Regions from separate parts of the Jejuibacter sp. L23 genome, predicted to be linked through region 3. Evidence: predicted binding sites of a transcription regulator. Region 3 holds the regulator's gene; each other region holds the start of a gene.

Region 1 (10,500 bases), 1.9 Mb from region 3:
CGGCTATAGCGGGCCAGCATTACGCGACCGCTGGAGGCGCCCAAATCAACGGCGACACAATGGCGAACAGTCATGATGGGGTCCTTCTGATAATCGTTGGTCCTCAGTCTAAAAAGTCGTGTTGTGCGACACCTTCTTGTTACTGACAGCGCAAACAGGCCGCTGGCAAGGAATCAAAGGTGAACGTGAGAGAGTTCACAAATTAAAGCCCGATAAACGCGATGACAGCGCCTCAGACGTTTGCAGAGGGGTGTGATGCCTGCCGCAAATTCGCACACTAGCCAGCGGGATCTTGAAAAACGAGCAGCTTTTGCCGCCGTTCACGCCGAAATTTTAAGGTGAGAATAACTCTCGTTTAATACTATCGCGGGCAGGTTAACAAACTGAGGGGACGATAATGACGGTACTGCACAGCTCGGACTTTTTCTCTTCCGGTCGGGTTCCTGTGGCGATTGAGCCCCGGATACCGCAGTCCGCGTTCCCGGAGCATCATCATGATTTCTATGAGATTGTTATCGTTGAGCAAGGAACCGGCACCCATATCTTCAACGGTCAGCCCTATACCCTGAGCGGCGGTTCGGTCTGTTTTGTGCGCGACCACGATCGTCATCTGTTCGAACATACCGAAAACCTGTGCCTGACCAACGTGCTCTATCGTGCGCCGGACGCCTTTAACTTTCTTTCTGGCGTTGAACAGCTTCTGCCGCAGGAGCGTGACGGTTACTATCCTTCCCACTGGCGGGTAAACCCCGATGCGCTGAAGCAGGTGCGGCAGTTGATTGCCAGTCTGGAACGGCCCGGCGGCGAAGAGGGAGAGGCGCACGATGTTGCCAGCCGCGAGATCCTGTTTATGCAACTGCTGGTGCTGCTGCGTCAGAGTTGCCGCAGCGACGGTGATGGCGAAAGTCCAGGCCGCCTGAATCAGCTGCTTTCGTGGCTGGAGGCGCATTTCGCTGAAGAGATCTGTTGGGAAGCGCTGGCCGACAGGTTTACTTTGTCGCTGCGTACGCTGCACCGCCAGATTAAGCAGCGCACCGGCCTGACCCCCCAGCGCTATCTGACCCGTCTGCGTCTGATGCGCGCCCTGCACCTGCTGCGCCATAGCGAAGAGAGCGTCACTGGCATCGCCTTCCAGTGCGGCTTTGGCGACAGCAACCACTTTTCCACGCTGTTTAAGCGGGAATTTCACTGGTCGCCGCGCGATGTGCGCCAGGGGCGCGATATCCAACTTCAGTAACGCGAAGGGAGTCACCCTTTTTTGCGGTGTAACAACAGATAATACCCGGCTCCCGATTTCTAAGGAGGCGCCGTGGCCGGTCTGACCCTTCACAAGACGGATTTTTTCGCGTTTTCCACCCAGTCGGTGGCGGTGGCGGACCGTTATCCCCAGAGCGTTTTTGCTGAACATACCCATGACTTTTGCGAGCTGGTGGTGGTCTGGCGCGGCAACGGTTTGCACGTGCTGAACGGGCGACCATACCGCATTACCCGCGGCGATCTGTTCTATATTCGCGCTGACGATTGCCACAGCTATGCCTCGGTTAACGATCTGGTATTGCAGAACATAATCTGGTGTCCGGAGCGGTTCCGGCTGCGCGTTAACTGGGACGAGATGATTCCCAATATGGCGCAGCAGCGGGCCTGGCGGCTGAGCAGCCAGGGGATGAGCCTGGCGCGTCAGGTGATCGGCCAGTTGGAGCTGGAAAGCGTCCGACGCGATACGCTGTCGCAGTCGATGGCGGAAGCCCTGTTTTTGCAGATTTTACTGCTCCTGCAACGTCACCGTTATTTGCCAGAGCAGATTGAAGGCCAGGAAACCGAAGGCGGCGCGCTGGATCGGCTCATTACCGCACTGGCGGGGAGTTTGAGCGCCCCTTTCGATCTGGAGGCTTTCTGCGCCGTGCAGCAGTGCAGCGTGCGTACTCTGCGTCAGCAGTTCCGCCAGCAGACGGGAATGACCGTGGGCCAGTATCTGCGCCAGTTACGCATCTGCCATGCCCAGTACCTGCTGCGCCATACTGCTATGCGAATCAGCGAAGTGGCGATGCAGTGTGGTTTTGAAGACAGTAACTACTTTTCGGTGGTCTTTACCCGGGAGAGTGGGGCTTCGCCAAGCCAGTGGCGCCAGCGGGAGGAGGGGAGCGCGAGTGAGCCAGTACTCACCCGCGCTGGTCTGTAGCCGTATCGTTCCGGGTGCCACAGCGCGCGTTATTTCGCCATGCCCAGGCCAACGATGTTGGCGGCAATGATAATCACGATACATCCAATGCTCAGAACCCCTACCGGGCGACGTCCTGCGTTGCTCCACTCTTTCAGGATCAGCCCCACCAGGCCGCCGCACAGTACGTAGAAGCTCATATGCAGCATCCAGCTCATGTAGTCATACTGGGCCGGGATTTTGGCGTGGCCCCAGGCGTAGAAGAAAAACTGGAAGTACCACATCAGGCCGCCCAGTGCGGAAAGCAGGACGTTGGTAATCAGCAGAGGCTTCATCACCGACAGATCCGCCTTCAGGGAGATTCCGGGCACTTTTGCCAGGCGCACGAAGCAGAAACCCAGGTTGATCAGCGCGCCGCCGCCCATAATCACCACATAGCTGGGCAGTGCGACATACATAGGATCAACACCCAGCGCCGCTGCGGCTTCGTGCATCGGTTTGGCGGCATCCATGGCGAAGGACATACCGGCAGAGAAGATGCCGCACATCACCGCCAGAATCAGCCCCTTCTTCAGGTTGAACTCTTCGGCCCTGATGCCCATCTGGCGCTCTTTCAACTGGCCTGCGCGGGTGACTATTGCCACGCCGATCAGTGCTACCAGAACGCCCAGCAGGGTCATCTGGCCGCCTGGGGTGCCGATCAGCACGCCAAACTTGCCGTTCAGGATAGGCGTCATCAGCGTACCTACGATAAGGGTAATACCAATGGCGATACCGATGCCCATCGACATACCGAGATAGCGCATGGTAAGGCCGTAGTTGATATTGCCGATCCCCCACATGGCGCCAAACAGGAATACCGGCAGCAGGGTAGAAGCGTTAAAGGAGCCGTAATAGGCCCAGAAGTTGGGCAGTAGCGCGGCGCTGATTGCCCAGGGCAGGATTATCCAGGAGACAATACCGCCCACGGACCACATGGTTTCCCATGACCAGTTTTTGACCTTTTTAAAGGGGGCATAAAAGCAGGCGGCGCTGGCGGCGCCCACCAGATGCCAGAGGATGCCCGTTGAAATTGCGTCATTCATTTTTTTGTTCTCCCTGGGGGTTGTCGGATATCGCTCGCGGCGCTACCCGTCTGGCAGTCTAAAAAAGAGACGCCTGGGAGAACCTTTACACTGCTGCCGCAATGGCGTGTCGGCTGGCAAAATGATCAGGAATTGCTTGTATGGCTTCACATTTTTACTATCATAACCAAAAGTTATGATTTGGTGATATGCGCACGAAATGTGTGGCATTGATAAACATTTTCAATATCATTTAATTAACTATAATGAACCGAATGCTTACGCGGCATTAACAAAAACTCTGCCGCCCGACAATAAATGGAGAGAAGAGTATGAGCTATACACTGCCATCCCTGCCGTACGCCTACGACGCGCTGGAGCCGCACTTTGACAAGCAGACGATGGAAATTCATCACAGCAAACACCATCAGACCTATGTAAACAATGCCAACGCTGCGCTGGAAAGCCTGCCGGAGCTGGCTGCTCTGCCGGTAGAAGAGCTAATTACCCGTCTGGATCAGGTTCCGGCCGATAAGAAAACCGCGCTGCGTAACAACGCTGGCGGTCACGCTAACCACAGCCTGTTCTGGAAAGGTCTGAAAACAGGCACCACCCTGCAGGGCGATCTGAAAGCCGCCATCGAGCGCGATTTCGGTAGCGTTGAGAAATTCCAGGAAGAGTTCGAGAAAGCGGCTGCAACCCGCTTCGGCTCCGGCTGGGCATGGCTGGTGCTGAAAGGCGACAAGCTGGCTGTGGTTTCTACCGCAAACCAGGACAGCCCGCTGATGGGTGAAGCTATCTCTGGCGCTTCCGGCTACCCGATCCTGGGTCTGGACGTGTGGGAGCACGCTTACTACCTGAAATTCCAGAACCGCCGCCCGGACTATATCAAAGCATTCTGGAGCGTGGTGAACTGGGACGAAGCTGCAGCGCGTTTCGCCGCTAAAAAATAATCGCGTCACTTAAGACGGATAAGCGAGCCTTAGGGCTCGCTTTTTTTTGGTTTTAAGTCAGAGAAGGAGAACGGTTTGATCGGCTGGAGTTTTTCTTAATTTCACGCTAATTCATTCGAGTTGCTAATGTTTGTACCAGGCTTTATGGCGTCATGAATGTCGAAACTCCTGATGATGGGTGGAACGATATCATAGTGTCGCAGGGTTAGATATTAATTATCTGAATGAAAGTGAGAAGAAACAGGCATGATTGATAAAGCGGGCGTACAACGTGAAGTGGCCATGGTTGAACTGTCAGACGAGATGCTGGATGAGGTTGCGGGGGGGTCTGTTATCGGCATTGTGAAAGAGGTGATAGGTACTGTTGGAGATCTGGTGGAAGGCGTTCTTGGTGGCGTTGTTGGCGGTGTTCCTGGCGGCGGCTCTGACGGTGCTGCTCATTTTCTGAGTGGGCTTACTAAGTTCTGACGGGAGCTTTCCTTTAACGAAATCAGGCCTGGGCCATAAGTGGCATACAAATATGGGTGGAAACATGATGACAGATAACGCCAAAGCATCCATGACCGAACTGTCGGTGGATATGTTGGATGACGTTGCGGGGGGTTCAGTTGTGGGTTTGGCCGGAGAAGTGTTGGATACCATCGGCTCCGCGGTGATAGGTATTGGTGAAGTTGCTCGCGGCATTGAGAGTGGACTCTACATTATCGTATCAGGGGAAAGGGCATCGGCGACTTCCGACAGGACTCTCTGAGAGAGACTCCAGGATTGGATCTCATGACAGATGTTCTGCAGTGCGGTTAGGCAATGAAAAGAAGCGATCCTTCGGGGTCGCCTCTTTTTTATCTGCCTGCCCGGCTCCGCCGTTCGGATAAAGATCGTTGTGTATCAATAGATAAGAATTATTTATTTATCAAATGATGAATGAATTGTTTTTAGCGTATTTTACTCACAATTAGCATGTGGTTAACGATTTTTTAATAAAACTAATCCTAAAAACATTCACAATTCTAATGTTTGTGCCAGGATTTAACTCGTCACGGAAATGGCAGCTCAGCCAGGAGGGTGAAAGGAAGCAGGGGCAGTTATGGTGACATCACGGTCTGAACCATTATGTAAACACTGATAAAGAGTGAGGAAACTATGATGACAGATAAAGCAGAAGCAAACATGATCGAACTGTCGGACGAGATGCTGGACGATGTTTCAGGTGGTTCCGTTTTGAGCACTGTGGTGAGCATAGCGAAACTGGCAGATAAAGTGATTGGCGGTGTTGGTGACACTGCGGGTGAGGCTGCGGGGACCGTAGGCGATACCGTGAGCGGCATTCTGAAGGGCGTACTGGGCGGACTTTTCGGTTCCTCTTCGAAGTAAGCGTTATCCCGGCGCGTCCTCCACAGGGAACGGGAGGACGCCCATCCCACCTCAATCCCTCGTTTTCGCTGGTCCATCGACGTCCTTTTTTATACCCTCATACTTTCAGGCAAAGGTGCTCAGATGAGGGGGAGAGGATGCACTATCCCGTGCAGGTCTACACAGGAAAGGTTCGCGACTATCCGGGCGGGCGTCCCAGCGCTATTGAAAAATATCAGGTTGATGGCGAACTGATGCTGACGCCGACGGGACTTTCTGGCGACTGTCAGGCAGAGCGCAAATACCACGGAGGCCCTGACCGCGCGCTGTGCCACTATCCCCGCGAACACTACGATGACTGGGCGCTGGCTTTTCCCGAGCAGGCTGAATGCTTTAACGCGCCGGGCTTCGGTGAAAACCTCTCTACCACCGGGCTGACGGAACAGAACACCTTCATTGGTGACGTATGGCGCTGGGGAGATGCGTTGATTCAGGTCACCCAGCCGCGTTCCCCCTGCTTTAAGCTCAACTTCCATTTTGAGATAGAAGATTTATCGCAGCTAATGCAGCAAAACGGGAAAACCGGCTGGCTGTATCGGGTGATCGCTCCGGGGGCGGTCAGCGCCGATGCGCCGCTGGAGCTGGTATCGCGGCTGAGCGATATCAGCGTGCATGAGGCGGGCGTCATCGCCTGGCATCAACCTTTCGACGATGAGCAGTATCATCGCTTGTTGAGCGCCGCCGGGCTGTCGGCCAGTTGGACGCAGACCCTGCAAAATCGCCGGATTTCCGGCGGAATAGAAGGCTTTTCGCGGCGGTTATTCGGTCACTGACGGCAAATCAGAATGAGGTGCGAGCGAAACCGGTCATCTCTGTGAGCTCCATCTCGCGGCCCAGAGCGGTCATGGGGTGTACCACGACCAGACCGCGTACGCTCTTTTTCAGCTTACCCATATCGGCCTGCTCTTTTTTGGTGATGGCGCGGCGGAAGGGCATTTTCATCAGCTTTTGCGCTTCCTTACTGAGCTTCTGGTGGCGCACCGCGTTCAGACGCGCGATTTCACTTTCCAGTGTGGCTATCTCTTTTTCGTTCTGAGCGTACTTTTCCGCTTGCTCGACCAGTGACAGCTCGGCCTGCTGATGGCGCAGGGCATCAAGGCGGTCGCTCAGGCGTTTAATTTCGTTCTTTTCGATCTCTTTTGACATGGTATTCAGGATAGTTGTGATCAGACAGGGCGGCAAGGATACATCAGTCAGGGGGCGAGAGGGAAAAGCCTTTACTTACTGAACGCTTTTTTTAAGCCGATCCGGGCGATCAGCTCAGTGAGGGAAAGCACCATCGTGGAACGCACGATCTGCTGATAGCGCAGCTTTTGCATGGTAGCCAGTTCGGGATCATCGCCTGGCGGCGGCGCTGGAGGTAGCGCCGACACGCAGTGCAGCTCGCCGAAAGGCCCCAGGATTTCGTCATCGATGAAGGTGTATTCGGTGCCGTCGTGATTCAGCTCTTCACGTAGCGCCATCAGCAATTCGCAATCCTCATAGTCGGCACGGCTAATGACGCCAAGCCCGTAAATAAGCTTCAGGCGCACCGACATGTTGCCCAGCGGACCGTTGCCGTCGAGCAGCGGTTCAACGGCATATTTCACCGCATAATCATCTTTCCGGAATACCTGGAGTACCAGCATGTCGACCGCTTCGGTCAGCATTTCTACAGCGGCAATCAGCAGGCTCCTGACGCTGTTGCCGGCATTAAGATGCTCCAGCACGCGGTTTTCAAAGACCTGGGTTTCTTCCATTTCAGCCTGCATGGTTAGACAAAGACGCCGGGCGCAGTGCGCCCGGAAGCTATTATGCCTGAGCCTGCCAGGCCTGTACCACCTCTGCGACCACCTCGCTTGCGGCATCCAGACCGGAAATTTGTACCAGCGTCGCCGCAGGGCCCTTTTCCGCCAACAACTGCGCCAGTTCCTGGGCCTGAGGATCTTCCGGGCTATGGTAATGCAGACCGGCGGCAATGCCTTGTACCAGATTGGTGTGAGGCAGGCCGTATTCCAGGGTGCCGAGCAGCGGTTTGATCAGACGGTCACCGGCGCTCAGCTTGCGCAGCGGCTGACGCCCCACACGTTCCACGTCGTCTTTCAGGTAAGGGTTTTCGAAGCGGCCCAGAATTTTATGAATATAGGCAGCGTGTTTTTCAGGATCGAAGCCGTAACGCTTGATAAGCACCGCGCCACTCTCTTCCATTGCGCCTTGCACAACGGCGCGAACGTTCTGGTCAAGAATCGCGTCACGAATGGTTTTGTGGCCCGCCTGCTGACCCAGCCAGGCGGTAATAGCGTGGCCGGTGTTCAGAGTGAACAGTTTGCGCTCCACAAAGGCCATCAGATTATCGGTCGGCTCCATACCCGGAATGGCGGGAAGGGCGCCTTTAAACTGGGTTTTATCGACAATCCATTCGCTGAAGGTTTCTACGGTGACCGCCAGCGGGTCGCTGTCGGCAGATTCGGACGGCGGCACAATGCGGTCAACGGCGGAATCGACGAAGCCTACGTGGGCTTCCACCCAGTCACGCTCTTCCGGCGCCAGAACCTCAAACAGATGGTCTTTCAGCTGCGAGGTGCCGCGTACCATGTTTTCACAGGCGATGATGTTCAGCGGCTGCTCGTTACCGGCGGCGCGGCGCTTAGCCAGTCCTTTCGCCAGGGTCGGGGCGATAAGCTTCAGCACCACGGGACCGACGGCGGTAGTAATAAGAGAGACCTGGGCTATCAGATCTTCAGCCGCTTCGCTGCTGCTGTTAACGGCGTTGACGTTGGCGACGGTATCGATCTGCTGCTGTTCGCCAACAACCCGAACCTGATAGCTGTGGCGGTCGTTCAGAGCATCCAGCACCGTCTGGTTAACGTCGGCAAACGTCAGTTGAATGCCGGCATCCACCAGCAGTTTGCCGATGAATCCGCGTCCGATATTACCTGCACCAAAGTGTAATGCTTTCATTGTCTGAACCCTTTTCAATTTGACTGACCCCGAGAGGGCTGGGGTGAGGCATTGCCCCTCACCCTAACCCTCTCCCCGAAGGGAGAGGGAGTTTAAGGTTACTTCGCTCCCAGCAGCGACAGAACTTCGTCCACGCTGGTGGTATTCGCCAGTTTTTCGATAACCGACTCATCATCCAGCGCGTTGGTCAGGCTGGTGATCACCTGGATGTGTTCGTTATTGCGCGCGGCAATACCGATAACCAGACGTGCGACATCGTCTTCCTCTTCACCGAACAGGACGCCTTGCGGGTACTGGCAGAAGACAACGCCGGTCTTCAGCACGCGATCCTTGGCGTCTACGGTGCCGTGCGGCACGGCGATGGATTCGCCCAGGTAGGTCGGCGTCAGTTTTTCACGCTCCAGCATGGCTGCGACGTACTCCGGCTCAACATAGCCGCCTTTAACCAGTTGTTCACCGGCAAAGCGGATAGCCTCCTCTTTGCTGGCGGCTTGCAGGCCCAGGAAGATATTGCCTTCACTCAGTTTGAACAGGCGGCTGTCATCCTGATCGAAGCTGTCTTTCAGGCTGCTCTGCACCTTCTCTTCGTTTTCGCTGTGGCGCTGTGCGGCGATCAGACGCTGGGTCAGATCGCTGTACATCGCGTTATCCAGGAAGTTGGTCAGCGAGAGATGTTGCGCGTGCGGCGCCTGGCGCATGGCCCGCTCGGTCAGATCGCGGTGTGTAATCACCAGATCCACATCGCCCGGCAGGCTGTTGATGGCGCAGTTGGTGACCGAGATATTGGTCAGACCCGCATCCTGAATTTTCTTACGCAGTACCCCGGCACCCATAGCGCTGGAGCCCATACCGGCGTCGCAGGCCACGATAATCTTACGCACGTGGCTCAGGTCGCCTGCATCACTGGCTGCCGCTGTATTGCCGCCTTTGGACTGCGTTTTCATCTCCTTCATACGGCGGGTGGCCGCATCGATATCGTCATCCTCTTTCACCTTGCTGGTTTTCAGCAGGATGGCGGAAACCACGAAGGAAACTACCATCGCAGCGACAATAGCGGCGATATTGGCGAACCAGGCGCCTTTCGGCGTCATAGCCAGCACGGCCAGAATCGAACCCGGAGAAGCCGGAGAAACCAGGCCGCCGTCCAGCAGGTTTAGCGTGAACACGCCGGTCATGCCGCCCAGGATGACGGCGATAATCAGACGCGGATTCATCAGCACGTAAGGGAAGTAGATCTCATGGATACCGCCCAGGAAGTGGATGATGGCCGCACCGCCTGCGGACTGTTTCGCACTGCCGCGACCGAAGAACATATAGGCCAGCAGGACGCCCATCCCCGGACCCGGGTTGGCCTCAATCAGGAAGAACAGGGATTTACCCATTTCCTGAGACTGCTGAATTCCCAGCGGCGAGAAGATGCCGTGGTTAATGGCGTTATTCAGGAACAGAATTTTTGCCGGCTCGACAAAAATCGAAGCCAGCGGCAGCATGTCGTGCGTCACCATAAAGTTAACGCCAGCCGCCAGCAGTTTGGAAAGTATCTCCACCGCCGGACCGATGCCGAGAAACGCCAGAATCGCCAGCAGCATACCGATAATGCCGGCAGAGAAGTTATTCACCAGCATTTCGAAGCCGGACTTGATCTTGCCGTCTACGGCCGCGTCGAATTTCTTAATGCACCAGCCGCCCAGCGGACCGGCAATCATCGCGCCAAGGAACATTGGCATATCGGCGCCGGCAATCACCCCCATCGTGGTAATTGCGCCCACCACGCCGCCGCGCTCGCCGCCAATCAGTCGGCCACCGGTATAACCGATCAACAGCGGCAGCAGGTAGGTGATCATCGGGCCGACCAGCCTGGCCAGCGTTTCGTTAGGCCACCATCCAGTGGGAATAAAGAGAGCGGTGATGATCCCCCATGCGATAAACGCCCCGATATTGGGCATCACCATATTGCTGAGAAAACGACCAAAGC
Region 2 (10,500 bases), 620 kb from region 3:
CAAAGTCCGCGTCGGCGAGGATGGCACCGAAAGTGTCGCCCGTAAGGCAGGCGGCAGAAAATAAGCCTCCAAACCTTAGCCTGAGCCCGCCATTCGGCGGGCTTTTTGTTGGGCGGCTATCCGGCCTGTGGCTGGGATGGCAGAAAATGAATCATCATGCCGTCGGATGGGCGGTGCTCCACCCGGGCCTCCACCTGCCAGGCACGGGCAATGTTGCCGGGCGTCAGCACCCGCTCGGGTTCTCCCTGCGCAGTTACGGCGCCGTGATTCAGCAATACCAGATGCTGGCAGTAGCGGGCAGCCAGGTTGAGATCGTGCAGGGCGATAATCACCGTGATCGGCAGTTCCTGAATCAACTGCATCAGCGCCAGCTGGTGGCGGATATCAAGGTGATTGGTCGGTTCATCCAGTAATAACAGCTGCGGCTTTTGCGCCAGCGCCCGGGCAATCTGGCAGCGCTGACGTTCGCCGCCGGATAGCTGACGCCACGGACGATAGGCCAACGCCTGTAGCTGCGTCATTCGAATAGCCCGTTCCACAGCTTCACTATCCTCACGGCGCCAGGCGGAAAACGCGCCGCGATGCGGCGTGCGGCCCAGGCGGACGATCTGTTCGACTCGCAGGTCGGGATCGGCGCTGGCGTGCTGGGGAACAAAGGCCAGCCGACGGGCGAGGGCGCGGTGCGGGAACGCAGCCATCGGGGTCGCGCCCAGGGTAATGCATGGCGGGTGCGTGGTTATTAGCCCGGCCAGGCAGCGTAGCAGGGTCGACTTCCCGGAGCCGTTTGGCCCCAGCAGTCCGACAGCCTGGCCCGGCGCGGCGCTAAACGCCACATCGCGCAGAATGGCACGGCCTTTCAGCGTTACGCTCAGACGTTCGACACAGAGTCTCATTGGGGCTTCTCCCGGGTGCGGTACAGGATGATGGCGAAGGCCGGCGCGCCGATCAGGGCGGTGACCACGCCGACGGGCAGCACCTGGTGGGCGATCAGGCTACGTGATGCCAGATCGGCCAGAATCATAAAGTGGCTGCCCATCAGAAAAACGATGGGGATGAGCGTCAGGTGGCTGGTACGGGTCAGCATTCTGGCCACGTGGGGAATAACCAGCCCTACGAAACCCACGGCGCCGATAGCGCTGACGATCGTGGCGGTCACCAGCGCGGTGACCAGTAGCAGCACGACCCGTAGCCGGATCACCGGAATGCCGAGCGTGGCGGCTACCTCTTCGCCGAAGGCAAAGGCGTCCAGCGAGCGGGCATAGCACAGGGCGATGACCAGACCTGCCGCTGCGGTTGCCAGCCCCAGTAGCGCTTCCGGCCAGCGAACCCCGCTCAGGCTACCCATTAGCCAGAACATGACGCCGCGTGACTGCTCGGCATTGGCGGAGGTGCTGACCACCCAGGCCGTCAGCGCGTTAAATAGCTGGGTTCCCGCCACGCCCGCCAGAATGATGCGCGTGGCGTCATCGCGCAGGCCTCCCGCCAACAGCATAATCAGCCCGAAGGCGCAGCAGGCGCCGAGAAAGGCGCCACCACTGACGCCGAGCAGCCCGCCGCCCACGCCCAGCAGCATAATACATACCGCGCCGGTGGAGGCGCCCGCCGAGATCCCCAGTAGCCACGGCTCCGCAAGGGGATTGCGCAGCAGGGTTTGCAGTATCAGGCCACATAGCGCCAGGCCGCCGCCGCTACAGGCCGCCATCAGCGCGCGGCTCATGCGGTACTGCCAGACGATCCCTTCATCGATGGGCGACAAGCGGTAGTGGCCGATGCCCAGGCCGTTGGCGATGGCCCTCACGACGTCAGCGGGAGCGATCGGCATATCGCCGCTGGCCGCGGTGACCACCATCATTAGCGGAAGGCTGAGGGCGCCGCTCAGAATCAGCAGGGCGTTACGATTTTTCATCATGGGAGCTGTTTACCGATCTGTTCCACGGCATCGACGTTACGCAATGAAGGGTTCAGCGACATGGCGGGAACCACGATGATACGGCCCTGTTTCACTGCCGGTATCTCCCGGGTGACCGGATCCTTTTTCAGAAAGGCGATTTTTGCCGCGGCGTTATCGGCAGGATAGAGTCGACGTTCCATACTGGCGATAACAATAATATCGGGCCGGGAGCGGGCAATATGCTCCCAGGTGACCGCCGGCCACTCCTCCCGGGAATCGATAATATTTTGCAGGCCCAGGGTGCGGCTGATCCAGCCCGGCGCGCCATCGCTGCCCGCGACCCAGGGATCGCCGTTCAGGCGGGGGCTGGAAAACCAGTACACTACCTTAAGAGGGGCGGAGCCGGGGCGCGCTGCCTGCTGGCGGGCATGCCCAATACGTTGCTTAAGCTGGTGTCGCAGCGCCTGGCCCCGTTCGGTAACGTTAAAAATGCGCGCCAGTTCGTCGATCTCGCGGTTAATGCTCTCCAGGGTAAAGGGGGTAGTGCGGGCGCCGTCGCCGTTAGAGTCGGCGGTGACGGCTTTACCGACACAGTCGGCCGGCGCTACCCAGGTGTGGATACCCAGATCTTCGAAGCGCTTCCGGGTTGCGACTTCGCCACGGGGGCCCAGGTGCCAACTGTACTGCGCCAGCACCAGATCGGGGCGTTGGGCGGCGACAGCTTCGAATCCTGGCGCGTTATCCGCCAGTCGTTTCAGCCCCTGGCCTGCAGGTGCCAGCGCCGGAGGCAGGCGGCCAAACCAGACCGCAGTACCGACAATGCTCTTGCCTAACCCCAGCGCCAGCAGCAGCTCGGTTTCGTGTTGCCCAAGCGTAACCACCCGTTGCGGCGACTGGTGGAAGGTCTGCGAACGGCCGCAGTTTTCCACCGTCAGCGGATAGTGTGTCGCGTGGCTTTGCGCATAAACGCTGCCCGTCAGGCAGAGCAGTGCGGGCAGTAATCGCAGTGATTTTCTGAACATGGGTATCCCTTATCCCCTGAAAACGGGGGCTGGAAAATTAATTTGTTGATGTTATAACATAACAAAACCAGCAAAGAATAGACCTTCACTTTTAATGATATAAGGGGTTGCCACCATGTCAGAGCCGTTCACCAGACGCCGTGAGGCGAAAAAACTCCCTGTTACCGTACTGTCGGGATTTCTCGGCGCGGGTAAGACCACACTGCTTAACCATATCCTCAACAACCGCGAACAGCTGCGCGTGGCGCTGATTGTGAACGATATGTCGGAAGTGAATATCGATGCCGGACTGGTCAGGGGCGGCGAAGCGGCGCTGTCGCGCACCGACGAAAAGCTGGTAGAGATGAGCAACGGCTGTATCTGCTGCACGCTACGCGAGGATCTGCTGCTGGAGGTTAACCGGCTGGCCAGAGAAGGGCGCTTTGATTATCTGTTGATTGAATCTACCGGGATATCGGAACCGCTACCGGTGGCGGAAACCTTCACCTTTGCCGACGAAAACGGCGACTGCCTGGCGGATATCGCCCGGCTGGATACCATGGTCACCGTAGTGGATGCCTGCAACTTTCTGAGAGATTACGAAGAAGGGGAAAGCCTGCATGCGCGCGGTGAATCGTTGGGAGATCAGGATAGCCGCACGGTGGTGGATCTGCTGATTGACCAGATTGAGTTCTGCAACGTCCTGGTGGTGAATAAAACCGACCTGGTCAGCGAAGGCCAGTTACGTAAGATAGTGGCGATTCTTCACTCCCTGAACCCGGAAGCGCGGATCCTGTATACCCGCTTCGGTGAGGTCGCGCTGGAAGATGTGCTGGATACCGGACTGTTCGATTTCGACAAGGCCGCTCAGGCGCCGGGATGGCTTAAGGAGCTGCGGGGCGAGCATATTCCGGAAACCGAAGAATACGGTATCAGCAGTTTTGTCTGGCGGGCGCGGCGTCCGTTTCATCCCAAACGCTTCCATCACCTGGTGATGCATGACCTTACGGGCGTGATTCGCTCCAAAGGCTATTTCTGGCTGGCGAGCCGCCCGATGTACGCCGGTATCTGGTCCCAGGCTGGCGGAGTGGCGCGACAGGAGCCGGGCGGTATGTGGTGGGCGGCGGTACCGGGCAATCGCTGGCCGACCGATCCGGAATCTCTGGATTTTATTCGCCGTCACTGGGTGGATGGCGTGGGCGATGCGCGTCAGGAGCTGGTCTTTATCGGCAGTGAAATAGATGAGGACGGGCTGCGGCAGCGGCTTGATGCCGCGCTGCTTAACGATGATGGGATGGTCATGGGGCCGGAAGCCTGGCGCCGGTTCAGCGATCCCTTTGACCCCTGGTTTGCCGAAACGCTCTGATATTCCCCCCTCAGACGCCGCTTCATCTTTCCGGCGTCTGTATTTCCCTCTGCCGCTATCAGATAAATAGGCATTGCCTATGCACCTTTAACACTGATTGCTAAAGCCTTTTGCGCATTGTGACTGATTCTATAGATATCAATTATATAGAACGCAGGTCGTGATGACGGCAAGCGTGGTTGCAGGGTCTATCCTTATAAAAAACCCCCGTAAAAGCTCTCCAGCGGTGAATGCCCCTGCGGAGCTTGGGTTGAAGTGAGAATCGTTATCACTACCATAGTGTTATCGGCCCATTAATGGGGCCAAAAGTGAGGTGAAGCTATGGAACTGCATGCAGGAACATTTGAACCCGGCGACTTTGCCTGGCAGGGGCTGACGCTGACGTCAGCGGCCGCGGAGCAGATTCGCCAGTTAACTCAACGGGAGCCGGGCATACTCGGCCTGCGGTTGGGGGTGAAAAAGAGCGGCTGTGCGGGTTTTGGCTACGTGCTGGATACCGTGAGCGAGCCCCAGGCTGACGATCTCCTGTATCAGCGCGACGGCGCCCGGCTGTACGTATCGACCCAGGCGATGCCGTTTATCGACGGTACCGAAGTGGATTATGTGCACGAAGGTTTAAACCAGGTCTTTAAATTTCATAACCCGAAAGCGCAGAACGAATGCGGCTGCGGCGAAAGCTTTGGGGTTCAGGCGGAATAGTTATGTCCAGAGATACCACAGAAGACAATGTACAAACCTGGAGCGGAAGCCTGAACTATAAAGAGGGCTTCTTCACACAGCTACAGACCGATGAACTGGCGAAAGGCATTAATGAAGAGGTGGTGCGCGCCATTTCAGCGCGCCGCAACGAGCCCGACTGGATGCTGGAGTTTCGTCTTAGTGCCTTCCACGCCTGGCAGAAAATGGAAGAGCCGCACTGGCTGAAGGCGCACTACGACAAGCTCAACTATCAGGATTACAGCTATTACTCGGCGCCTTCCTGCGGCAACTGCGACGATAACTGCGCATCGCAGCCGGGCGCCGTGCAGCAGACCGGCCAGGAGAGCGCCTTTCTGACCAAAGAGGTGGAAGAGGCCTTTAACCAGTTGGGCGTACCTGTGCGGGAAGGGAGAGAGGTGGCGGTGGACGCGATCTTCGACTCGGTCTCTGTCGCCACCACCTACCGCGACAAGCTGGCGAGTCTGGGCATTATTTTCTGCTCTTTTGGCGAAGCGATTCACGAATACCCGGATCTGGTGAAGAAGTACCTCGGTACCGTAGTGCCGGGCAACGATAACTTTTTCGCCGCGCTGAACGCTGCGGTGGCATCGGACGGCACCTTTATCTATGTCCCGAAAGGGGTGCGCTGCCCGATGGAGCTTTCCACCTACTTCCGTATTAACGCCGAAAAAACCGGTCAGTTCGAACGCACCATTTTGGTGGCAGACGAAGGTAGCTACGTCAGCTATATCGAAGGCTGCTCGGCACCGGTACGCGACAGCTACCAGCTCCATGCCGCGGTGGTCGAGGTCATCATCCACAGGGATGCCGAAGTGAAATACTCCACGGTGCAGAACTGGTTCCCTGGCGACAGCAATAACGGTGGGATTCTGAACTTCGTCACCAAACGTGCGCTGTGCGAAGGGGAAAACAGCAAAATGTCCTGGACCCAGTCTGAAACCGGATCAGCCATTACCTGGAAATACCCGAGCTGTATTTTGCGTGGCGATAACTCCATCGGCGAGTTTTTCTCGGTGGCGCTGACCAGCGGCCGTCAGCAGGCGGATACCGGCACCAAAATGATTCATATCGGTAAAAACACCCGCTCCACCATTATTTCGAAGGGCATTTCCGCAGGCCAGAGCCAGAACAGCTATCGCGGACTGGTGAAGATCATGCCGACCGCCACTAACGCCCGCAACTTCACCCAGTGCGATTCGATGCTGATTGGCGAAGAGTGCGGCGCCCACACCTTCCCGTATGTGGAGTGCCGCAACAACAGCGCCCAACTGGAACATGAAGCTACCACTTCGCGCATTGGCGAAGATCAGCTGTTCTACTGCCTGCAACGCGGCATCAGTGAAGACGATGCGATTTCGATGATCGTCAACGGATTCTGTAAGGATGTTTTCTCGGAGCTGCCGCTGGAATTCGCGGTAGAGGCCCAGAAGCTGCTGGCCATCAGCCTTGAGCACAGCGTCGGGTAACCGCAGTTTTATAAAGGAAACACTATGTTAAGTATTAAAGATTTGCACGTAAGCGCGGAAGATAACCCGATTCTGCGGGGCCTGAATCTGGAGGTCAAACCGGGGGAGGTGCACGCCATTATGGGGCCGAACGGCTCCGGCAAAAGCACCCTGTCGGCGACGCTGGCAGGCCGCGAAGATTACGAGGTGACCGGCGGCGAAGTGCTGTTTAAGGGCAAGGATCTGCTCGCACTCGATCCTGAAGAGCGGGCAGGGGAAGGGATCTTTATGGCCTTCCAGTACCCGGTGGAAATTCCGGGCGTCAGTAACCAGTTTTTCCTGCAGACAGCGTTGAACGCGGTGCGTGAATACCGGGGGCAGGAACCGCTTGACCGCTTTGATTTTCAGGACCTGATGGAAGAGAAGATCAAGCTTTTGAAGATGCCGGAAGATCTGCTGACCCGTTCGGTTAACGTCGGTTTTTCCGGCGGTGAGAAGAAGCGTAACGATATCCTGCAAATGGCGGTGCTGGCGCCTTCGCTATGCATCCTCGATGAATCCGACTCCGGGCTGGATATCGATGCCCTGAAAATTGTGGCGGATGGGGTGAATTCCCTGCGTGACGGTCAGCGTTCATTTGTGATCGTGACCCACTACCAGCGCATTCTGGACTACATCAAACCTGACCACGTACACGTGCTATATCAGGGGCGCATCGTGAAATCCGGCGACTTTACCCTGGTGAAACAGCTGGAGGAGCAGGGCTATGGCTGGCTTACCGAACAACAGCAGTAACGCGCTACAGCAGTGGCACCATCTGTTCGAAAATTCGCAGACCCGCAGTCCGGAAGCCGGGCAGCATATGCAGCAACTGTTGCGCCTGGGGCTGCCGACCCGTAAGCACGAAAACTGGAAATACACCTTTACGCCGCTGGAAAAACTGCTGGCCCACCGTTTCGTGCTGCCGCAGGGCGAATTCCTGACGGAGCAGCAGCGAGATGCACTGGCGTTGAACATCGATGCCATCAGGCTGGTCTTTGTCGACGGGCGTTACTGCGAGGCGCTGAGCGACGAACTGAGCGGCAGCGGCTATGAGATTACGGTGAACGATCGGCGTCAGGGATTACCGGTGGCGGTTCAGCCGGAGATTTTCCTGCACCTGACCGAAAGCCTGGCAGGCGAGGTGACCCATATCCGGGTTCCCCGCAATACGCGGCCGGAACGGCCTCTGGTGCTGATGCATATCAGCCGCGGTCTGGACGGCGATGAGATGAACACGGCGCACTATCGTCACCACCTGACCCTGGAACAGGGGGCGCAGGCGCAGGTGATCGAACATTACGTTAGCGCCGATGACCGGCCCCACTTTACCGGCGGGCGTCTGACCATACAGGTGGCCCCGGCGGCCAGTCTGCGCCACGCTAAACTGGCCTTCGAAAACCCACAGAGCTACCACTTCGCTCACAACGATCTGTGGCTGGAGAGCGATGCCAGCGCGACCAGCACCAGTTTCCTGCTGGGGAGCGGCCTGGTGCGCCATCACACCAGTACCCGGCTGGAAGGCGAAAATATTACTCTGCGTCTTAACAGTCTGGCGATGCCGGTTGGTAGCGAAGTGTGCGACAGCCGCACCTGGCTTGAGCACAACCAGGGCTGGTGCAACAGTCGTCAGTTGCATAAAACCATCGTCAGCGACCGGGGCAGAGCGGTATTTAACGGTCTGATAAACGTGGCGCCCCACGCCGTTAAGACCGACGGCCAGATGACCAATAACAACCTGCTGCTGGGCAGGCTGGCGGAGGTAGACACCAAACCGCAGCTGGAAATTTATGCCGACGATGTGAAGTGCAGCCACGGCGCCACCGTGGGCCGCATCGACGACGAACAGCTGTTTTACCTGCGCTCGCGCGGTATTCACCGCCAGGCTGCCCGGCAGATGATTATTCACGCTTTTGCCGCAGAGCTGACGGAAGCCATCGACGATGAAGCGCTTAAGCGCCAGGTTCTGGCCCGGATCGACCAGCGTCTGGCGGGGGGGCAGTCATGAGTTTCTCAATCGAACAGGTGCGAGCGGATTTCCCGATCCTGACGCGTGAGGTCAACGGCCAGCCGCTGGCCTATCTGGACAGCGCCGCCAGCGCCCAGAAGCCGCTGGCGGTGATAGAAGCCGAGGCGGATCTTTACCGCCATGGCTATGCGGCGGTACATCGCGGTATCCATACCCTAAGCGCTGAGGCGACGGAGCGTATGGAAAACGTACGTGCCGGGGTGGCGCAATTTATCAACGCCCGTTCGGCGGAAGAGATCGTCTTCGTGCGCGGTACCACCGAAGGCATTAACCTGGTGGCAAGCAGCTGGGGCAACCAGGCGGTAGCAGCGGGGGATAATCTGATTATCAGCGCCATGGAGCACCACGCCAATATCGTCCCCTGGCAGATGCTGTGCGAACGGGTCGGCGCCGAACTGCGAGTGATTCCGCTTAATCAGGATGGCACCCTGCAGCGGGAACGCCTGGCGAGTCTTATCGACGAGCGTACCCGTCTGCTGGCGATGACCCAGGTGTCGAACGTGCTGGGGACCGAAAACCCGGTGCGGGAGATGATAGCCGAAGCCCGGGCTGCCGGTGTGAAAGTGTTGGTGGACGGTGCCCAGGCGGTGATGCACCATGCGGTGGACGTGCAGGCGCTGGACTGCGATTTTTATGTTTTCTCCGGTCATAAGATCTACGGTCCTACCGGTATCGGCGTGCTCTATGCCCGGCAGGATATTCTGCAGGCGATGCCGCCCTGGGAAGGGGGCGGCTCGATGATCGCCACCGTCAGCCTGAGCGAGGGCACGACCTATACGGGAGCCCCCTGGCGTTTCGAGGCCGGTACGCCCAACACCGCAGGGATTATCGGGCTGGGGGCGGCGCTGGATTATGTCTCGCGTGTGGGTCTGGACGAAATCGAACAGTACGAAACCACGCTGATGCGCTATGCGTTACGGGAATTGCAGGCCGTGCCGGACCTGACGCTCTACGGGCCTGGGGATCGACGCGGGGTCATTGCCTTTAATCTGGGGCAGCATCACGCCTATGATGTTGGCAGCTTCCTGGATAACTACGGGATTGCGGTACGTACCGGTCATCACTGCGCCATGCCGCTGATGGAATTTTACCAGGTTCCGGCCATGTGCCGTGCCTCTCTCGCCATGTACAATACCGAAGAGGAAGTGGACAGGCTGGTGGCCGGTCTGATCCGCATCCACCGTCTTTTGGGTTAACAGGGAGGCCAAGATGGCTGCTATGCCGGACAAAGATAAGCTGCTGCGAAACTTCAGCCGCTGTGCCAACTGGGAAGAGAAGTATCTCTATATCATCGAACTGGGTCAGCGTCTGACGCCGCTCAGTGACGAGGCCCATAACCCCGGTAACATTATCCAGGGCTGTCAGAGCCAGGTATGGATTGTGATGGATCAGACGCCGGATGGCGTGATCCAGCTACGGGGCGACAGCGATGCGGCTATCGTTAAGGGATTGATAGCCGTGGTGTTTATTCTCTATCACCAGATGACGGCGCGCGATATCGTTGAATTCGATGTGCGCCCCTGGTTCGAGAAGATGAATCTGGCCCAACACCTGACCCCGTCGCGCTCCCAGGGACTGGAAGCAATGATTCGTGCAATTCGCGCGAAAGCCGCCGCGTTGGCCCCGACTCTCAACTAAACTTTCAGATAACAGCTTTCATTCTGTGGATGCGGGGCAGGGAACCCTTCCCCGCGCTTTTTCTGCATTCCGGCACGTTGCCGGTGAGGTGTTCAGTATGAAACGCGCGTTATCTCTCTCTATTACTGGGGTGCTGTGCGCACTGGCGTTCGCCCCGCTTGCTGTTCACGCCGTCGACTATCCGCTGCCGCCGCCCGGCAGCCGACTGATCGGCCATAATCAACGCTACATCATGCCCGACAACGGGAAGAACCTGGAGTACGTGGCGGATAAATTTGGTACCGGTATTCTGCTGTTGCTGGAGGCGAACAATAAAGTCGACCCGCTGCTGCCGAAGGCGGGCAGCGAAATTACCATCCCATCGCAAATGC
Region 3 (10,500 bases):
GGAATCCATCAGCAGGTAGTCGCTGAACGAGTGCCACTTGCCGCCCATGCTCTTGCCCAACACCTTGCGCGACAGGCCGCTGGCGTCGATCAGGAAATCAACGTCTATAGTGCGATTATCGGCGCAGCGCAGCATACGGGCATGGCCCTGCTGGTCGAAAACCACCTCTTCCACCACCGTATCCAGATGCATCACCCCACGCGACAGCGCCACCTTTTTCAGGTAGGTCGCCAGTTTGTAGCTGTCGAAGTGGAAGGAAGGAACAATATCCCCACCGTTGGCTTTCAGTAGCGCACTAGCCTGGTCCTGGGGCGTATTGGCTTTAATCAGCGGGCTGGCCGCCAGATAGCTTTCCAGCGGGATGTTCTGACCGATCATGGCCGAAAGGCAGGGATAGAAACCGCGCTCGCTCCAGCGTGAAACCGGCGTCTCCTGGGAGGCGAACAGGTGATAAAAGCGGTCGTCTTCGCCGCCGGTTCGCCAGCCTTCATAGCTGAATCCCCACTTCCATGCAGCACCGGTTTCGCGAACGAACTCATCGATATCAATCTGGTAGCGTTGCAGGGCGTTGATGAAATTAAGTAATCCGCCTTCCCCCACGCCGACAATGCCGATCGAAGAGGATTCAATGACCTGAATGTCCACCTTCGGGCTAAACAGCCTGCGCAGGGCAATGGCCGCGAACCAGCCAGCGGTTCCCCCACCAAGCACCACAATACGTTGGGGGGCGGGGCTACGTAAGTTCAGCATCTTATCTCTCCTTGAGAAAACGCCTTGGGATTATTCCTGGCCCCAGAAAATACCACTCCGGGATGGAACTGACGGTACCTTTTGAGCGATTTGCGGACAAAAAAAATCCACCTGCCAGGCAGATGGATTTTTTGTGAGACAGACAGCGATTATTTAGCGTCTTTCAGCACCTGGCTGACGATCTCTACAGCCTCTTTTTCAATCTGCTGACGATGCTCCGCGCCCTGGAAGCTTTCACAGTAAATCTTGTAGGCATCCTCGGTACCGGACGGGCGAGCGGCAAACCAGCCGTTATCGGTCATCACTTTCAGACCACCGATGGAGGCTCCGTTACCCGGCGCCGCGGTTAAACGCGCGGTAATAGGGTCACCCGCCAGGGTACTGGCGCTCACCATTTCCGGAGACAACTTCGACAGCGCCGCTTTCTGTGCTGAGGTGGCCGAAGCCTGTATACGGTTATAGCTCGGGGCGCCGAAGCGAGCCGCCAGTTCGTCATAGTGCTGCTGCGGGTTTTTACCGGTGACGGCGGTAATTTCCGCCGCCAGCAGACACATGATGATACCGTCTTTATCGGTGGACCACGGCGTGCCATCGAAGCGCAGGAACGATGCCCCGGCGCTCTCTTCACCACCAAAGCCGAAACTGCCGTCGTGCAGACCGTCCACGAACCACTTAAAACCGACCGGCACTTCCACCAGCTTGCGACCCAGGTCGTCGACCACCCGGTCGATCATCGCCGAGGAAACCAGCGTCTTACCAACGGCCACTTCGTTGCCCCACTGCGGACGGTGGCGGAACAGGTAGTTGATGGCCACGGCCAGATAGTGGTTAGGATTCATCAGGCCGACCGGCGTGACAATGCCGTGACGGTCATAGTCGGGATCGTTGGCGAAAGCCAGGTCGAACTTATCGCGAAGCGCCAGCAGCCCCGCCATGGCGCACTCCGAAGAGCAGTCCATACGGATAGCGCCGTCTTTATCAAGGTGCATAAAGCGGAAGGTCTGATCCACCTGATCGTTCACGATGGTGAGATCAAGTTGATAGTGTTCGGCGATGCGCTTCCAGTATTCAATACCAGAGCCGCCCAGAGGATCGACACCCAGCTTCAGGCCTGCTTTACGGATGGCATCCATATCTACGATGGTCGCCAGACCTTCGATAAACGGCTGTACCAGATCCAGCTCGCGCACCTGACCGCTGGCCCAGGCCTGATCAAGAGACTGGCGCTTCACGGACTTTAACCCTTCAGCCAGAAGCTGGTTGGCGCGATCTTCGATAACCTTCGTGACGTTGGTATCGGCCGGGCCGCCGTTGGGCGGATTATACTTGATACCGCCATCTTCCGGCGGGTTGTGAGACGGCGTGATCACAATGCCGTCCGCCTGAGAGCCCGCCTTCTTATTGTGCTCCAGAATGGCGTTAGACACCGCAGGCGTCGGCGTAAAGCCGTTATCCTGCTGAACAATGACCTCGACGCCGTTGGCGCTCAGCACTTCCAGAACCGAGATAAACGCCGGTTCAGAGAGCGCATGAGTATCTTTGCCCACATAGCAGGGGCCGGTAATGCCGTTAGCGGCACGGTTTTCCGCTATCGCCTGGGCAATGGCCAGAATGTGCGGCTCGTTGAAACTGTGACGGGCAGCGCTGCCGCGGTGGCCGGAAGTGCCAAATTTAACCGCATGTTCAGGATTGCCCGTTTCCGGCTTCAGCACGTAGTACTGCGCCGTCAACTGCGCGACATTAATCAGATCGCTCTGCTGTGCAGGTTGCCCTGCGCGTTCATGGTTAGCCATTGTCCTGATCCTTCTGACATCAGAGTTAGATGGTGCCGCAAACTTTCTCGATCAGCTCCGCGGGGAACTGCATGCTCTGCATAATATGTTCAATCATGCTGCATTTGCGGCCTGTATTGGTATTGGTAATCACCCAGTACGGCGTGCCGGGAACCGCTTTCGGCTTGGTCTGGTTGCCGCTCTTAAGCAGGGTGCGCTCATCAGTCGCGAAGTAAACGCGGGTGCGACCGTGCAGGGATTCTGTCGCTTCGACAAAGGCGGCGGCATCCAGAGAATAGAGCGTGGAGAGTACCAGCATAAAACGATTAACGGCCTTCTTCTGCTCGGCATACTCATCAGAGAGCAGCAGTTCACGCACCGCGCGTACGCGCTCGCGGGTGCCTTTCACCATCGGTTTCGGCTCCGCGCTGACGCTGGCCACAGGCGCCTGGGGTTTTGCTGAAGTGGTCTGTGCAGGCAGGGCGGCGGAAACTTTCAACATACGCCGCAAAATGTCGGACGCGCTCTCGCCAATGTGCAGGGTGTGGCTGGCAATATAGCGATACAGCTCGTCATCAACTTCAATCGTTTTCATCTTAATCCAGTGCAATATCTTTCTGAATACAAGTCGTTGGGATTATAAAGACAAATCTCAACAGCGGATAGCGTCAAACCAGGATAGCGGCAAAAGTCGGAATTAACCGGAAATTGCCACCGCACGGCAGAATGCCGAACATGATACCCTAACCAGACGAACTCAAAAAAAGAACTTTGCGATGAAACTCAATACCCGCCTGCAAACTGCACAATCCAGGGACGACCATGCGCCCGTCGTCCTGATTCACGGCCTGTTCGGCAGCCTGGACAATCTTGGGGTGCTGGGACGCTCTCTGGTGCAAGATCGCACGGTGCTGCAGCTCGATCTGCGCAATCACGGTCTCTCCCCGCGAAGCGATAGCATGACGTACAGGGAAATGGCGCAGGACGTGCTGGATACTCTGGACGACTGTCAGCTTGATAAAGTGACGCTGATCGGCCACTCCATGGGCGGTAAAGTGTCGATGGCGCTGAGCGCCCTGGCTCCGGAGCGCATCGAACAACTGGTGATGATTGATATTGCACCGGTGGCCTACCCGGTGCGCCGCCATGATGCCATCTTCGCCGCTGTGCGCGCAGTGACCGACAGTGGCGTTACCCGCCGCCACGATGCCGCGGCGATAATGCGCGAACACATCGAGGAAGAAGGCGTTATCCAGTTCCTGCTGAAATCCTTCGCCAGCGGCGAGTGGCGCTTCAATGTGCCGGTGCTCTGGGATCAGTACGACAATATCACCGGTTGGGAGCCCACGCCCCCCTGGCCGCACCCGGCGCTGTTTATCCGCGGCGGCGATTCACCTTATATTCAGGCTTCCTCACAGGCGGAGATTGCCGCACAGTTCCCCCAGGCCCGCGCGCACGTCATCGCCGGTGCCGGACACTGGGTCCACGCGGAAAAACCCCAGGCGGTACTGCGGGCCATTGATCGCTTCCTTACTTCTGATTAAAAACCCATCGTCCGGTCGCCAGATACGCTCCAGGCGTTGGCGCACCGGATGGCACTAATGTATGATGGCGCGCTGTAAAAATCCGCTCCCGTAGCCTTTTCCCTGTCCAGCAGCAGCAAATCATGGCAAAAGAACAAACGGACCGCACGACGCTCGATCTCTTTGCGAACGAGCGCCGCCCGGGTCGACCCAAAACCAATCCGCTGTCGCGTGACGAGCAACTGCGCATCAACAAGCGCAATCAGCTCAAACGTGACAAAGTCCGCGGCCTGAAGCGCGTTGAGCTCAAACTCAATGCCGAGGCGGTGGATGCGCTCAATGAGCTCGCCGATGCGCGTAACATCAGCCGCAGCGAGCTTATCGAAGAGATTCTGCTGAGCCAGCTCGCCCAGCTCCGGGGCTAAGACCGCCCCTTACGCCGTCAGGTATGTTGCATACTGTGCACCCTGCGGCGAATAGCGGTTTCCGCACTCGAAGGGCTTCTGCTATGATTGCCCTATCCGTGGGCATTACGCAGCCACCATACTTTTTTAGATTCAAGAGGTTACTTTACTCATGGCAATCGTAGGCATTTTTTTCGGCAGCGACACCGGCAATACCGAAAATATCGCAAAAATGATTCAGAAACAGCTCGGTAAAGAAGTTGCTGAGGTGCATGATATTGCTAAAAGCAGCAAAGAAGACCTGGAAGGCTTCGATATTCTGCTGCTTGGTATCCCGACCTGGTACTACGGTGAAGCACAGTGTGACTGGGACGACTTCTTCCCCACGCTGGAAGAGGTAGACTTCAACGGTAAGCTGGTTGCGCTGTTTGGCTGCGGCGATCAGGAAGACTATGCGGAATACTTCTGCGACGCGCTGGGTACCATTCGCGATATTATCGAACCGAACGGCGCCACCATCGTGGGTCACTGGCCGACCGAAAGTTACCACTTCGAAGCGTCGAAAGGGCTGGCCGATGATGACCACTTCCTGGGTCTGGCTATCGATGAAGACCGTCAGCCGGAGCTGACCAACGAGCGCGTTGAGAAATGGGTTAAGCAGATCTCTGAAGAGCTGCATCTTGATGAAATCATCAACGCCTGATGATAAGTTGTTGCGGCGCGATCTGCGCCGCATTAATAGATATAACCGATAGTAATAATTGATACATTTCCTTAACTTTGCCCCACTAAGTTGTACAATAAGCCCGGTAAATTGGGCATCGGTGCCGTATCTGGCATAATTTTTCCCACTTTTTTATTCACATTTTTGCAGGTTGAACGCGGTTTTCATTTACCCTTCACGGTTCTATAATGAGACGCATTCATCTTTTTCATGAATTCTATGCAGTGCTCCAGAGGAGCTAAGTCATTAAGCAACAGGACATATTCCGCATGACTGACAACAATACCGCATTAAAGAAGGCCGGCCTGAAAGTCACGCTTCCCCGGTTAAAAATCCTGGAAGTGTTACAGGAGCCTGAAAATCACCATGTCAGTGCGGAAGACTTGTACAAGCGACTGATCGATATGGGTGAAGAGATTGGTCTGGCCACGGTTTACCGCGTGCTGAACCAGTTCGACGATGCAGGCATTGTCACCCGTCACAACTTCGAAGGCGGAAAGTCTGTTTTTGAGCTGACGCAGCAGCATCATCACGATCACCTTATCTGCCTGGATTGCGGCAAGGTGATTGAATTCAGCGATGATTCTATTGAAACTCGTCAGCGCGAGATCGCCACCCGGCACAATATCCGCCTGACCAACCACAGCCTCTACCTGTACGGCCACTGCGCTGAAGGAGACTGTCGGGAAGACGATGGCGCCCATGAGGCCAGCAAGAAGTAAGCGAGTCTACGCCACAGCCAAAAAAAACCGGAGATCGCTCTCCGGTTTTTTGTATAGAGAATAAAACCCCGGCGCAGAGGCCGGGGTTTTACTTATGGCGATTCAGGCGCGCAATATTAGCCGCCCATTTTCGCCCAGGTATCACGCAGTCCAACGGTGCGGTTAAATACCGGCTTATCGGCGCTGCTGGTCAGCCCATCAAGACAGAAGTAGCCTTCACGTTCGAACTGGTACGCATTTTCCGGCTGTGCCGCCTTCAGGCTCTGCTCGCCGTAGCCCTGCTTCACCACCAGCGATTCTGGGTTAACGGTAGAAAGGAAATCCTCCGCCGAGCCCGGGTTCGCCACGCTGAACAGACGGTCATAGAGGCGGATTTCAATGGGCAATGCGTGAGCGGCGCTGACCCAGTGAATCACCCCTTTCACCTTGCGGCCATCGGCCGGATCTTTGCTCAGGGTATCAGCATCGTAGCTACAGCGAATCGCGGTGATATTGCCATCGGCGTCTTTTTCCACCTCTTCGGCTTTGATCACATAGGCGTTACGCAGACGTACCTCTTTGCCCAGCACCAGACGCTTATACTGCTTGTTCGCTTCTTCACGGAAGTCAGCGCGATCGATCCAGATTTCACCGCTGAAAGGCACCTCGCGGTTACCCATCTCCGGACGGTTCGGATGATTCGGCATGGTCACCATCTCGCTCTGCCCCTGCGGGTAGTTGGTGATGATAAGCTTAACCGGATCGATAACCGCCATCGCACGCGGCGCATTCTCATTCAGATCTTCGCGAATGCAGGCTTCCAGCGACGCCATCTCAACGGTGTTGTCCTGCTTGGTCACGCCGATACGTTTGCAGAATTCGCGGATAGAGGCCGCAGTGTAGCCACGGCGACGCAGACCGGAAATGGTCGGCATACGCGGATCGTTCCAGCCTTCCACTATCTTCTCGGTCACCAGCAGATTGAGTTTACGCTTGGACATAATGGCGTATTCCAGATTCAGGCGCGAAAACTCGTACTGACGCGGATGAGCCGGAATGGTGATATTGTCCAGCACCCAGTCATACAGGCGGCGGTTATCCTGGAATTCCAGGGTACACAGCGAATGGGTGATCCCTTCCAGCGCATCGGAAATGCAGTGGGTGAAATCATACATCGGGTAGATGCACCACTTATTGCCGGTCTGGTGATGATCGGCAAATTTAATGCGGTACAGCACCGGATCGCGCATCACCATAAACGGCGATGCCATATCGATCTTCGCACGCAGGCAGGCGGTGCCCTCGGCGAATTCACCGGCACGCATCTTTTCAAACAGCGCCAGGTTCTCTTCCACGCTGCGATCGCGATACGGGCTGTTCTTGCCCGGCTCGGTCAGAGTGCCGCGGTATTCACGAATTTGCTCCGGCGTCAGTTCATCAACGAAAGCCAGGCCTTTGTTGATCAGTTCGATGGCGTAGTGGTACAGCTGGTCGAAATAGTCAGAGGAGTAACGCACGTCACCCGCCCAGTGAAAGCCCAGCCACTCGACATCCTGCTTAATGGAGTCCACATACTCGATATCTTCTTTAACCGGGTTAGTGTCGTCGAAGCGCAGATTGCAGGTGCCCTGGTAATCCTGAGCGATGCCGAAGTTCAGGCAGATGGATTTCGCATGGCCGATATGCAGATAGCCGTTCGGCTCAGGAGGGAAACGCGTGCAAATGGTGGTGTGTTTGCCGCTGGCCAGATCCTCATCAATAATCTGGCGAATAAAGTTAGTTGGGCGGGCTTCAGCCTCACTCATCTCTTAATACCTCAAAGCGTTTTTAACTCGGTTAACGTGGAATGATCTTACAAGCCGTCGCCGGACACAACCCTTAGTTACAGAAATTCGCACAGCTTTGGCGCGGGAATAAAAAAACGGCCGGGTTCTCACCCGGCCGCTCTCAGAGATATCGTCCGACAGACGTTATTTCTTCGCTTTAATCTCGTACAGCGGGGTTTCGCCAGCCACCAGAGTACCGGTCGCTTTCACCACCAGACCGCTGTAGTCGTCGATGTTGCTGCAGACCACCGGGCTAATCATCGAGCGCGCATTGGCGTTCAGGAAGTCAAGATCCATCTCCAGCACCGGCTGACCGGCAGCAACAGAGGCCCCCTCTTCTACCAGACGCTTAAAGCCTTTACCTGCCAGCGCCACGGTATCGATACCCATGTGCACCACAATCTCAGCGCCGTCATCGGTCTCCAGGCAGAAAGCGTGGTTGGTATTAAAGATTTTCACCACGGTGCCTGCCGCCGGAGCCACGACCGTCTTATCGCTGGGCTTAATCGCTACGCCGTCGCCTACCGCTTTGCTGGCGAAGGCTTCGTCCGGCACCTCGTCCAGCGCCACCAGTTCGCCGCTAACCGGCGCCACCAGGGTCAACAGCGTCGGCAGGTCGTTGCGCACCGCCTGAGGCCTGGCCTGTGCGGCAGGCGCCGACTGAGCTGCGTCAGACTGTGAGGCTGCAACCGGTCCCGTGGTCTTCATGGCGTTGGCGATCTTCTCAGCTACAAAGCCAACGATGATCTGTACGCTGGTCTTGTTCAGGCGAATCACGCCGCTGGCGCCAAGGCGCTTAGCCAGTGCGTCATCCACCACCGCAGAATCTTTCACCGACAGACGCAGGCGAGTGATACAGGCATCGATACCGGTCAGGTTATCGGAACCCCCTACCGCTGCGATGTACTGACGAGCCAGTTCGGCGACGTCCTGCTTCTCACCGCCGCTGACATTGGTGTCCTGACCATCGGCTTCGCTACCGGCCACGGCCAGCTCGCGCCCCGGCGTCATCAGGTTAAATTTGGTGATGGTGAAGCGGAACACCAGATAGTAAATAACGAAGAACACCAGGCCCTGCGGAATCAGCATGTACCACTGCGTGGCCAGCGGGTTACGCGAAGAGAGCACCATATCCACCAGACCGGCGCTGAAACCGAAACCGGCAATCCAGTGCATGCTGGCGGCGATGAAAACAGAGATACCGGTCAGTGCGGCGTGAATCACGTACAGTACCGGCGCAACGAACATGAAGGAGAACTCCAGCGGCTCGGTGATACCGGTGAAGAAGGCGGCGAACGCCCCCGCCATCATGATACCCATCACCTTCGCTTTGTTTTCGGGGCGTGCGCACTGGTAAATCGCCAGCGCCGCACCAGGCAGACCGAACATCATGATCGGGAAGAAGCCCGCCTGATAGCGACCGGTGATACCCACAACCGCTTTACCCGCCTCGATAGACTGAGCGCCGCCCAGGAAGTTAGGAATATCGTTGATACCCGCGACATCGAACCAGAATACCGAGTTCAGCGCATGGTGCAGGCCTACCGGGATCAGCAGACGGTTAAAGAAAGCGTAAACCCCGGCGCCAATGGAACCCATTTTCTGGATATATTCGCCGAACTCCACCAGGCCGCCAAAGATCACCGGCCAGACGTACATCAGTACGAAGGCGACAGCAATCATCACGAAGGAGGTCAGAATCGGCACCAAACGGCGACCGCTAAAGAACGACAGCGCTTTCGGCAACTCCACGCCGCTGAAGCGGTTATACAGCTCAGCCGAGATGATACCCACCAGGATACCCACGAACTGATTATTAATTTTCGCGAAGGCGGCAGGAACTTCCGCTTCCGGGATGCTCTGGATCATGGAGACCGCGGCAGGTGAACAGAGCGTGGTCAAAACCAGAAAACCGACAAAGCCGGTCAGCGCCGCTGCACCGTCTTTATCTTTGGACATGCCGTATGCAACACCGATGGCGAACAGCACAGACATGTTATCTATGATGGCGGCACCGGACTTGATAAAGAAGGCAGCGAGCGCATTATCGCCCCCCCAGCCGACCGGATCGATCCAGTAACCGACACCCATAAGGATGGCGGCGGCGGGCAGCGTGGCCACCGGCACCATCAAAGCGCGCCCTACGCGCTGTAAGTAGCCTAGAATACTCACTTTATTCCCCCTAGAAGACCCCGAGTGAAGCCTCGTAACTCTTTTTATAGTGCGATCGGCCCGGGCTACGGGCTAATCCATACGGCAAATGTCATATCGCAGCAGAGTGTGTGGAAATTTAATTCGCTTCGCAAATTAAAACCCTGCTTTTTGTGAATTCAATCACCAAATTTCGTATCTTGCCTGGCATCTCTATGGCTATCTTATAAAACTTATTTTATTATGCAAAATATCAGGACGGATAAACGCCGCCGTGCGGCAAATCTGGGTTAATCTTTACTTCAGTATAAGCGGCAATCCGGCCAGCACGTTTAACTTAACTTTTATAGAGGTGAATGATGAGACTGATTCCCCTGACAACGGCTCAACAGGTCGGTAAATGGGCAGCCCGCCATATTGTAAACCGTATTAACGCCTTTAAGCCTACCGCAGACCGCCCTTTCGTTCTGGGTCTGCCGACTGGCGGCACGCCGCTGGAAGCCTACAAGGCGCTGGTGGAACTTTATAACGCAGGTGAAGTTAGCTTCAAACACGTCGTTACCTTCAATATGGACGAGTACGTCGGCCTGCCGAAAGAGCATCCGGAAAGCTACCATAGCTTCATGCACCGTAATTTCTTTGACCACGT

What was found. The regulator Fur, encoded in region 3, represses iron uptake genes when iron is present. The targets are predictions, from matches to a motif close to ATAATAATGAGAACNACTATCAA.
Region 1: a site for Fur is predicted at 3,453-3,475, ahead of sodA (superoxide dismutase [Mn]). Genes of this name have one in related genera too.
Region 2: a site for Fur is predicted at 4,514-4,536, ahead of sufA (Fe-S cluster assembly scaffold SufA). Genes of this name have one in related genera too.

The regions. Positions count from the first base shown of each region.
Region 1 is NZ_CP138199.1:5,032,027-5,042,526, reverse strand. It holds gene rhaB (rhamnulokinase) at 1-74, opposite strand, end outside; gene rhaS (HTH-type transcriptional activator RhaS) at 398-1,237, shown strand; gene rhaR (HTH-type transcriptional activator RhaR) at 1,310-2,179, shown strand; gene rhaT (L-rhamnose/proton symporter RhaT) at 2,209-3,243, opposite strand; gene sodA (superoxide dismutase [Mn]) at 3,555-4,175, shown strand; gene SCU88_RS24050 (hypothetical protein) at 4,422-4,643, shown strand; gene SCU88_RS24045 (hypothetical protein) at 4,708-4,926, shown strand; gene SCU88_RS24040 (hypothetical protein) at 5,316-5,546, shown strand; gene yiiM (6-hydroxyaminopurine reductase) at 5,684-6,358, shown strand; gene SCU88_RS24030 (YibL family ribosome-associated protein) at 6,366-6,731, opposite strand; gene mtlR (mannitol operon repressor MtlR) at 6,803-7,336, opposite strand; gene mtlD (mannitol-1-phosphate 5-dehydrogenase) at 7,377-8,525, opposite strand; gene SCU88_RS24015 (PTS mannitol transporter subunit IICBA) at 8,624-10,500, opposite strand, start outside.
Region 2 is NZ_CP138199.1:2,292,591-2,303,090, forward strand. It holds gene sra (stationary-phase-induced ribosome-associated protein) at 1-64, shown strand, start outside; gene SCU88_RS10600 (ATP-binding cassette domain-containing protein) at 117-893, opposite strand; gene SCU88_RS10605 (iron chelate uptake ABC transporter family permease subunit) at 890-1,909, opposite strand; gene SCU88_RS10610 (ABC transporter substrate-binding protein) at 1,906-2,913, opposite strand; gene zigA (zinc metallochaperone GTPase ZigA) at 3,029-4,258, shown strand; gene sufA (Fe-S cluster assembly scaffold SufA) at 4,580-4,957, shown strand; gene sufB (Fe-S cluster assembly protein SufB) at 4,960-6,444, shown strand; gene sufC (Fe-S cluster assembly ATPase SufC) at 6,469-7,218, shown strand; gene sufD (Fe-S cluster assembly protein SufD) at 7,190-8,470, shown strand; gene sufS (cysteine desulfurase SufS) at 8,467-9,687, shown strand; gene sufE (cysteine desulfuration protein SufE) at 9,701-10,129, shown strand; partial or broken gene ldtE (L,D-transpeptidase LdtE) at 10,227-10,500, shown strand, end outside.
Region 3 is NZ_CP138199.1:1,673,970-1,684,469, reverse strand. It holds gene SCU88_RS07695 (tryptophan 7-halogenase) at 1-750, opposite strand, end outside; gene pgm (phosphoglucomutase (alpha-D-glucose-1,6-bisphosphate-dependent)) at 900-2,543, opposite strand; gene seqA (replication initiation negative regulator SeqA) at 2,569-3,117, opposite strand; gene ybfF (esterase) at 3,299-4,066, shown strand; gene ybfE (LexA regulated protein) at 4,189-4,470, shown strand; gene fldA (flavodoxin FldA) at 4,622-5,152, shown strand; gene fur (ferric iron uptake transcriptional regulator) at 5,443-5,895, shown strand; gene glnS (glutamine--tRNA ligase) at 6,012-7,679, opposite strand; gene nagE (N-acetylglucosamine-specific PTS transporter subunit IIBC) at 7,845-9,872, opposite strand; gene nagB (glucosamine-6-phosphate deaminase) at 10,211-10,500, shown strand, end outside.